One region of the Kitasatospora sp. NPDC059571 genome, then DNA from elsewhere that is predicted to be linked to it. Evidence: riboswitches for the same ligand, from Rfam matches in the RefSeq annotation. Region 1 holds a riboswitch; the other holds the start of a gene.
What was found. A riboswitch is a leader RNA that binds a small molecule or an ion and turns the genes downstream of it on or off. The one in region 1 is predicted to bind glycine.

Region 1 (4,353 bases):
CGCAGAAGCGGTCGATCTCGTGCAGGTCCTCGGACTCGGTGGGCTCGATCATCAGCGTGCCGGCCACCGGGAACGACATGGTCGGGGCGTGGAAGCCGTAGTCGATCAGGCGCTTGGCCACGTCGTCCACGGTGACGCCGGTCTCCTTGGTGAGCGGGCGCAGGTCGATGATGCACTCGTGCGCGACCAGGCCGCCGGGGCCGGTGTAGAGCACCGGGAAGTGCGGGGCGAGCCGCTTGGCGATGTAGTTGGCGTTCAGCACGGCCACCTGGGTGGCGCGCTTGAGGCCCTCGCCGCCCATCAGGCGGACGTACGACCAGGAGATGGGCAGGATCGCCGCCGAGCCCCAGGGCGCGGCCGAGATCGGGCCGACGCCGGTGGCCGGGCCGGCCTCCGGCTGCAGCGGGTGGTTCGGCAGGTACGGCGCGAGGTGCGCGCGGACCGCGACCGGGCCGACGCCCGGGCCGCCGCCGCCGTGCGGGATGCAGAAGGTCTTGTGCAGGTTCAGGTGCGAGACGTCCGCACCGAACTTGCCCGGCTTGGCCAGGCCGACCAGGGCGTTGAGGTTGGCGCCGTCGACGTACACCTGGCCGCCGGCCTCGTGCACCATCTCGCAGATGGTGGTGATCTCGGTCTCGAACACGCCGTGGGTCGACGGGTAGGTGACCATCAGCACGGAGAGCTGGTCGCGGTGCTGCTGGATCTTGGCCTTGAGGTCGTCGACGTCGACGTCGCCGTCGGTGAGGGTCTTGACGACCACGACGCGCATGCCGGCCATCACCGCGGAGGCGGCGTTGGTGCCGTGCGCGGAGGACGGGATCAGGCAGACGTCGCGCTGGGTGTCGCCGTTGGCGTGGTGGTAGGCGCGCACGGCCAGCAGGCCGGCGAGCTCGCCCTGGGAGCCGGCGTTCGGCTGGATGGAGACCGCGTCGTAGCCGGTCACCTCGACGAGCTGCTGCTCCAGGCCGTGGATCAGGCTGAGGAAGCCCTGCACCTGGTCGGCCGGGGCGAACGGGTGCAGCTGGCCGAACTCCGGCCAGGTCACCGGCTCCATCTCGGTGGTGGCGTTGAGCTTCATGGTGCAGGAGCCCAGCGGGATCATGCCGCGGTCCAGCGCGTAGTCGCGGTCCGACAGGCGGCGCAGGTAGCGCAGCATGGCGGTCTCGGAGCGGTGGCTGTGGAAGACCGGGTGGGTCAGGTACTCGTCCTCGCGCAGCAGCGCGGCGGGCAGCGTGTCGGCGGCCTCGGCCGGCTCGCCGGCCGCGACGCCGAACGCGCCGAGGACGGCGGCCAGGTGCTCGCGGGTGGTGGTCTCGTCGCAGGAGATCGAGACGGAGTCGGCGTCGGCGCGGTACAGGTTGACGCCGGCCTCGCGGGCGGCGGCGACGACCTCGTCGGCGCGGCCCGGCACCTTGGCGGTGACGGTGTCGAAGAACGCCTCGTGGGCGAGCTCGACGCCGCCGGCGCGCAGGCCCTCGGCCAGCGCGGCGGCGTAGCGGTGGGTGCGGCGGGCGATGTCGGCCAGGCCGTCCGGGCCGTGGTAGACGGCGTACATCGAGGCCATCACGGCGAGCAGCACCTGGGCGGTGCAGATGTTGCTGGTGGCCTTCTCGCGGCGGATGTGCTGCTCGCGGGTCTGCAGGGCCAGGCGGTAGGCGCGGTTGCCGTCGGCGTCGACGGAGACGCCGACCAGGCGGCCGGGGAGGTTGCGGGCGTACTCGGCGCGCACGGCGAGGTAGCCGGCGTGCGGGCCGCCGAAGCCCATCGGGACGCCGAAGCGCTGCGAGGTGCCGCAGGCGATGTCGGCACCGAGCGCGCCCGGCGACTTCAGCAGGGTGAGGGCCAGCAGGTCGGCGGCGACGGCGACGACCGCGCCGAGGCCGTGCGCCTGCTCGATGACCGGGGCGAGGTCGCGGACGGCGCCGGAGGCGCCCGGGTACTGGAGCAGCACGCCGAAGACTCCGCGCTCGGCGATCTCGGCCGGGATGCCCGCGGAGAGGTCGGCGACGACGGTCTCGACACCGGTCGGGACGGCGCGGGTCTCGATCACGGCGACGGTCTGCGGCAGGGTGTCGGCGTCGATGAGGAAGACGCCGCCCTTGACCTTGGTGACGCGGCGGGCCAGCGCCATGGCCTCGGCGGCGGCGGTGCCCTCGTCCAGCAGGGAGGAGCCGGAGGTGGCCAGGCCGGTCAGGTCGGAGACCACGGTCTGGAAGTTGAGCAGCGCCTCCAGGCGGCCCTGCGAGATCTCCGGCTGGTACGGGGTGTAGGCGGTGTACCAGGCCGGGTTCTCCAGCACGTTGCGCAGGATCACCGGCGGGGTGAAGGTGCCGTAGTAGCCCAGGCCGATCATGGGGGTGAGGACCTGGTTCCGGCCAGCCAGCTCGCGCAGTTCGGCGAGCACCTGGGCCTCGCTGCGGCCGGCGGGCAGGCCGAGCGCGGTCAGGCTGCGGATGGCCTCGGGGACGGCCGCGTCGGACAGCTCGTCCAGGGAGCCGTAGCCGACCTGGGCCAGCATCTTGTCCTGGGCGGCGGCGTCGGGGCCGATGTGGCGGGTCTCGAAGGGACTCGCCTGCTCGAGCTCGGTGAGGGTCGGCTTGGCGTTCATGGGGGTCGAGGCCTCCTGGTCACGGACCGGCGGGGGTGCGCAGCTGCCGACCGGCCGCCGCGGGGGGCCGGGGACGTGCGAACCCGTCAGGCCTCCCCCTCTGTCATCGGTACCTGAGAGCTTCGCCGTACCGGCGCCCGGGGGCATCCTGTCGACTTGCACCGTCGGTGAGGGTGGTGCCGGCGGCTCCTGCGCCAACGGCCCTGCCCTGCTTTCCAGAGTGACCTATCCCACGCGGTACGGATGCCTGAGAGATTCCGGGGAGGAGTTGCTCCTTCGGCGCCCCGGTCCGCCGTCGGCGGGGTCGGGGACTCTCCCGCGCGGGCTCGGCGGTCGCCGCCCAGGGTACCAGCGGGAACCCGTCGGATCACGGGCGCTGTGACGGCCGTCGCAGGTCCGCGACCGTCCCCCGACCGGCCCCCGACCGTCGCCCGGACGGGCCAGCGGGCACCCCGGACGGACCCGCTGCGCTCGCCGGTGTCCGGTTCATGGCGTTTCGTGTGAGATGGCGTCTGGCCAGCTCCTCCAGCCGCCCGTGTCCCCGACCACCCCAGGAGCAGGTGCACTGGAGGACAGCGTGCAGACCGATATCGATCCGCGAGACCTGATCGGGCACAAGGCGGTCGACCGGAACGGTGACAAGATCGGCACGGTCGACGAGGTCTATCTCGACGACGCGACCGGTGAGCCCGAGTGGGCCGCGGTCCGCACCGGGATCTTCGGCCGGGACGCCTTCGTCCCGCTGACCACCAGCGAGTTCTCGGGCGAGGAGCTGCGCGTCCCGTACGACAAGTCGCTGATCAAGGAGTCCCCCGACTTCGGCGTGGGCCAGCACCTCTCGCCCGCGCAGGAGCTCCAGCTCTACCGCTACTACGGGCTGGACACCTCCGGCAGCGGCCGGCCGCAGGCCCCGCAGCCCCCGCAGGGTCCGCCCCCGGCGGGCCGCGGCCAGGGCCAGGACATGGACTTCGGCGCGGTCTCCGGGCCGGCCCCGGCGGCGGGCCGGCCTGCTGCCAACGGCACCAACGGCGCGCCCGCCCCGAACGGCGGCCCCGACGCCGGCGGGCACGGCCGGGGCGAGCAGGGCCGCGGCGCGGAGCACGAGCGCGGCGGCCGGCAGGATCCCCCGGCGGGCGGGCCGCAGGCGGCCGCCACGGTCGCGGTGATGCCCACCGCCGGTACGCGCACCGCCGGCCCGCACGCCACCGCCCAGCAGCCGGCCGAGGACCGGGCGGGCAACGTCCGCACCCTGCACGCCGACCGGCGCCCGGCCGCCGCGCCCGCGCCCGGCCACGCGGCGCCGAGCGGGCCGGTCGAGGTCATCTGCCGCGAGGAGCGGCTGGACATCAGCACCGAGTGGCACGTGCTGGGCACCGCCCGGCTGCGCAAGTACGTCACCTCCGAGGCCGTGGAGCGGCGGGTGCCCGTCGTGCGCGAGCGGGTGCGGGTCGAGCGGGTGCCGGTCACCGACGCCGAGCGCGCCTCGCTGACCGAGCAGGAGATCGCGGAGGCAATGGAGGAGGTCACCCTGCGCGAGGAGCGCCCGGTGGTCCGCAAGTACCTGGCGCCGGTCGAGCGGGTCCGCCTGGTGGTCGAGCGGTACACCGAGGAGGAGGTCGTCCGCGAGGAGCTGCGCCGCGAGCAGGTGGAGGTGCACGACGGCGTGGCCCGGCAACCGTACGGTCCGCAGGCCGCCGAGCGCACGGACGCGGCGCCCGGCGCCGCCGCCGAGCAGGCCGGCCGGC
Region 2 (5,360 bases), on a different contig from region 1:
GAGGGAGTCGACGTCGGTGCTCGTCCAGAGGTTGAGCGTGCCGCCCTTCTTGTCGGAGGGGTTCAGCACCTTGTCCACGGCGGCGTTGAAGCCACTCGCCGACGCGCCCTTGTTCGCGGTGTCGTTCGTGCCACCGCCCTTGGTGCCGCCACAGGCAGCGGTGGTCAGGGCCAGTGCCGCCACGAGGGAGGCTGCAGCAAGTGTCCTGTTGCGCTTCATGGGTGAGGAATCCTCCTGGTGATGTGCGGGCACGAACGGTCCGCCGGGGGCAGGCAGGTTGAGAGGGACCTGCCGGGTCTGAGGGAGGGCTGGACTAGTTGCCCTTGGGGTCGAGCGCATCGCGCAGGCCGTCACCGAAGAGGTTGAAGGCGAGCACCGTGATGAAGATCGCGAGGCCGGGGACGACCATGTAGGTCGGGTCGACCTGGTAGATCTTCGTCGCGTCGGAGAGCATCTGGCCCCAGGACGGCGTGGGGGGCTTGACGCCCGCGCCCAGGAAGCTGAGCGCCGCCTCGCTGAGGATGTTGGTCGGGATGATCAGCGTCGCGTAGACGAGGATCGGGGCGACCAGGTTGGGCAGCAGCTCCCGGAACAGGATGTGGATGCTGCCGGCGCCGAGGCTGCGGGCCGCGTCCACGAACTCGCGCTCGCGCAGCGACAGGGCCTGGCCTCGGACGATACGTCCGATGTACGGCCATCCGAAGAAGCCGATCACCAGCACGAGGATCGCCATGCGCACGCCGCTGCCGGTCAGGCCGAGCAGCGAGTCGGGCATCACGGAGACCAGCGCGATGGAGAACAGCAGCTGCGGGAAGGCCAGCAGCACGTCCATCACGCGGCTGATCGCGGAGTCCACCCAGCGGCCGAAGTAGCCGGCGGCGGCGCCGAGGACGACGCCGATCACCACGGAGACCGCGGCGGCGAGGAAGGCCACGGTGAGCGAGATCCGCGCGCCGTAGAGGATCCGGCTGAAGACGTCGCGACCGAAGGTCGGGTCGACGCCGAGCAGGAAGTCGCCGCTCATTCCGCCGAAGGAGCCCTTGGGAAGGCCCAGGTCGGGGTTGATCTGGTCCGGGTGCGGCTCGTCGACCGGGTGGCCGAAGAGCGACGACAGCAACGGAGCGAAGATCGCGGCGATGATCAGCAGGATCACGACGATGCCGCCCGCGAGGGCGACCTTGTCTCGCTTCAGCCGGTCCCAGGCGATCCGTCCGGGAGAGCGTCCCTGGATGCTCTTGGACGGGCCGCCCGCGGGCGCGGCTTCAGGCCGCGCAGAGCCGGTGGTCTCGGTGGGTGTGGTCATGAGTCAGTTCGTTCCCCTCGCCGACGGTGGCCGGCCCACGGTTCCGGTCGGCGAGGCGACCCGGGCCCGGTCTGGGCCCGGACCTCGGACGGTCCGGAGTTCGCGACAGGTGCGGTGCAGAGCGGTGCGGTGGTTCCGTACGCCGGTGCGGCGGTGCAGAGTTCGTTTTCGGGGGCGCCGGCGATCCGGTGTGCGGCCTGGGCCGCGGCGGTGGATGTCCGGCTGATGCAGGAGCGGGTACTGCGGGCCTTGCTGGTGTGCTGGGTTGCGCGGCATGCACATCGCGCGGTCCAACTGTCCGAGGTACGCGTTCGCCTTTGTGGGGCTCGCCTCGCGCACTGCGTTTGCAGCACTCTCCGTCATCGGAGCAGCGTTCCGCCAGAGGGGGAAACCGAAGGATGCCCAACTGTGATCTACCGCATGCACGGCAAAGCCGGGCGAATAGGTGTCTTCACATGGTTGAAACAAAACCACCAAGGGATGGACTGGCGTAAGGTCGCCAGCGGCGGGAAACTGCCACGATATGGCGCGGACAGGCCTCCGGACGGGTACTGACGGAATCGCGCCACTGGCGGAATCCCGCCATCCGCCGGGCAGCAGGGTGCCCGGGACGGATGGTGTGCGGAGGTGTTGTCAGCGTCCGGGATAGCCCGGCCACGGCTGCTGCGGCCAGCCCTGGGTCCCCGGCGCCGGTTGCGGAGCGTAACCGTAGGGCGGGTAGGGGGCGGGTGCCTGCGGCTGCCCGTAGCGGGCGTCGCGGTCGAAGAACGGCCGGGCGTTGGCCCGCATCCACAGGGCCACCGGGTCGAACTCGTCGGCCATCGCGACGGTGGAGACCGCCAGCCCCTCCGGGGCGAGCGCGGCGGCGCGCTGCACCAGCGCGCGGGCGGCCTCGACGGCCGGCGGCGAGGTGTCGTAGAGGTCCAGGCCGATCGCGAGGTACGCCTCGCCGAGCACCGGCTGCACCCAGGCCCGGCGCAGCGAGCGCAGCGGCCGCACCTCGGCCGCCTGCTGCTCCAGCAGCCCGAAGAACTGCGGTGCCTGGAGCTGGGGTTCGGAGATGCGCAGCGGGCCGGCCGGCAGCCGGTCCAGGCCGACCGCGATCCGGCGCAGGTCGGCCCACGGGACGCCGACGCCGCCGCCGGGGGCGTGCGGGTTGAGCCACAGGCCCCAGCGGGTGCGGAAGAGTGCCGCGGCGATCTCCTGGCCGGAGATGACCTCGTGGGCGCGGGCCCAGCCGCTGGCGGCGAGCTGCTCGGGCGAGGTGACCGCGGGCGCGTAGCCGTGCCCGCTGATGTCCATGTTCCCGTACTGGGCGTCCGGACTGCCGGGGGTGCCGTGCCAGAGCAGCATCCACACCTGCCCCTGGGCGAGGGCCCGCAGCAGTTCCTCGTACGCCTCCCAGCGCTCGGGGGCGACCGCGCCGAGCGCGCGCTCGATGGCCCCCGGGTCGCTCCCGGGCGCCTGGCCCCATCCGCCGGGTGCGCCGCCGGCCGCTGCCGCGCTCATGCGCCCGCCTCGCTCCGCTCTCTCACTCGTCGCGCCCCGTCCGCTCCGTGTCCGCTGCTGGTGTGGGCTTGCGCCCGGACTGTCGGGGAGCACCCTATGGGGCCGTGCCGACAGGCGTCATACCGCATTCCCCCTCCTGGCCCCGCCGGGGCCGGGGGTCACCCGCGCACGTAGAAGGGTGCGACCCGGGTGAGCAGCCACTCGACCACCGGGTCGTCGGCCAGGTCGAGCAGCACCAGGTGGACGCCCCAGGGCGGCGGCGCGGTTCCCAGTGCCCGCCCGAGGGCCTCGTTGACCTGCACCGGCTCGGCCGGGAAGGCCGGGTCGAGCTGGATGCCGACGTACAGCTGCGGCGGGTCCGCCTCCACCCGGGCGATCGCCCGGCGGGCCGTCAGCACGCCCGGCAGCGCGGCGAGTTCGGCGGTGGCGGCGGCCAGGAAGGCGTACGGCTCCTGGTGCGGCTCGGGCTCGCGCAGGGCCACCGCGGCGCCCTCGGGGGCCGGCTCGGCCGACCACTCGTCGCGCGGGCCGCGGCGCAGTTCGCCGACGCCCTCCGGCGGCACCGGGATGCCCACCGGCGCCTCGGGGTTCACCGCGATGCCGATGCCCAGCGGCAGGCCGCGGGCGAACTCCCACACCGGGGCGATCGCGAACGCCATGCCGGGGGCGTGCTGGAGGAACTGCTCCTGCGAGGAGAACACCGGCACGTAGGGCGCACCGGCCAGTTCGATGGTCGGCAGGTCCAGCGAGCCGCCCTGCGGGTCGGCGCCGGCCGGCAGCGGGATCCACACCTGGCTGCGGGCGAGCACCTCGATCACCCGGGGCGTCGCGCCGGGATCGCCGAGCGCCGCGGTGAGCACCTGCTCCAGCTCGTTGGCGGGCCAGCCGCCGCCCGCCGGCGCCTCACCGGGTGCGGCCCACGCCTGTGCCTCGCCCGCCGGATACCCCATGAACCGCCCCTTCGATCGACCCCTGTACAGAGCCTAGCGGGCCTCCCCCTCTCCCATCAGGGTCGGCGGCATGCCATGATGAGCGCGCTCGACCAGACAACCGCATACCGGCCGCTCGAACCCGCGCGGGAGAGTCCGGACGCCCGACAGGGCGCGACCGGCGCCGAAGGAGCAAGTCCTCCCCGGAATCTCTCAGGCACAGATACCGCACGGGCGAGGCACATCTGGAAAGTGGACACGGCCGCGCCGTGCGCCCACCCACGGTGCAAGCCGCCATCCTTGAGGAGGCGGTGAAGCTCTCAGGTTGTTGACGACAGACGGGGAGACTCCACCCCAGCATGCCCATAAGCAGCCAAGGAGTCCTGCCGTCATGTCCCTCCGCCTCACCGCGCTCGACGCGCTGCACCGCTCGCTCGGTGCCACCATGACCGACTTCGCCGGCTGGGACATGCCGCTGCGCTACGGCAGCGAGCGCGAGGAGCACCTCGCCGTCCGCACGAAGGCCGGCCTGTTCGACCTCTCGCACATGGGCGAGATCACCGTCTCCGGCCCGCAGGCCGGCGAGATGCTGGACCACGCGCTGGTCGGCTTCATCTCCGCGCTCGGCGTGCTGCGCGCCCGCTACACCATGATCTGCCGCGAGGACGGCGGCATCCTCGACGACCTGATCGTCTACCGCACCGCGGAGGACGAGTACATGGTGGTCGCCAACGCCTCCAACGCTCAGGTCGTGCTGGACGCGCTGACCGAGCGCGCCGAGGGCTTCGACGCGGTCGTCCGCGACGACCGCGACGCGTACGCGCTGATCGCCGTCCAGGGCCCGGAGGCGAACGGCATCCTCGCCTCGCTGACCGACGCCGACCTGCCGGGTCTGAAGTACTACGCGCTGCTGCCCGCGACCGTCGCCGACAAGCAGGTCTGGCTGGCCCGCACCGGCTACACCGGCGAGGACGGCTTCGAGGTCTTCTGCGCCCCGGCCGACGCCGAGCACCTGTGGCAGGCGCTGACCGCCGCCGGCGCCGACAAGGGCCTGGTGCCCTGCGGCCTGTCCTGCCGCGACACGCTGCGCCTGGAGGCCGGCATGCCGCTGTACGGCCACGAGCTCTCCACCGACCTGACCCCGTTCGACGCGGGCCTGGGCCGGGTGGTGCGCTTCGACAAGACCACCAACGAGGGCGCCTTCGTCGGCCGCAAGGCCCTGGAGCTGGCGGTCGCCGAGGCCGAGACCGCGCCGCCGCGCAAGCTGGTCGGCCTGGTCTCCGAGGGCAAGCGGGTGCCCCGCGCCGAGTACAGCGTGGTCGCCGCGGACGGCACCGTGATCGGCCGGATCACCTCCGGCGCGCCGTCCCCCACCCTCGGCAGGCCGATCGCCATCGCCTACCTGGACGCCGCCCACGCCGAGCCCGGCAGCGCCGTCGCGGTCGACGTGCGAGGCAAGCACGAGCCGGTCGAGGTCGTGGCGCTGCCGTTCTACAAGCGCGCCCGCTGAGGCTGACACCGTCCACCGCCCGGTCCGACCGGCGGACCGCACCGCCCTTCCCCCCTTGCGATCCTGGAGAATGACGCCATGAGCAACCCCAAGCACCTGCAGTACACCA

Region 2: another riboswitch for glycine. It lies ahead of gcvT (glycine cleavage system aminomethyltransferase GcvT); the one in region 1 lies ahead of gcvP (aminomethyl-transferring glycine dehydrogenase).

What each region holds. Positions count from the first base shown of each region.
Region 1 covers NZ_JBHWBW010000568.1:42-4,394, reverse strand. Annotated here, with positions in the region: partial or broken gene gcvP (aminomethyl-transferring glycine dehydrogenase) at 1-2,608, opposite strand, end outside; glycine riboswitch at 2,834-2,937, opposite strand; partial or broken gene ACFV0G_RS35635 (DUF2382 domain-containing protein) at 3,186-4,353, shown strand, end outside.
Region 2 covers NZ_JBHWBW010000262.1:4,783-10,142, forward strand. Annotated here, with positions in the region: gene ACFV0G_RS25185 (ABC transporter substrate-binding protein) at 1-219, opposite strand, end outside; gene ACFV0G_RS25190 (ABC transporter permease) at 314-1,303, opposite strand; gene ACFV0G_RS25195 (enhanced serine sensitivity protein SseB C-terminal domain-containing protein) at 1,937-2,812, opposite strand; gene ACFV0G_RS25200 (enhanced serine sensitivity protein SseB C-terminal domain-containing protein) at 2,971-3,762, opposite strand; glycine riboswitch at 3,879-3,980, shown strand; gene gcvT (glycine cleavage system aminomethyltransferase GcvT) at 4,133-5,251, shown strand; gene gcvH (glycine cleavage system protein GcvH) at 5,330-5,360, shown strand, end outside.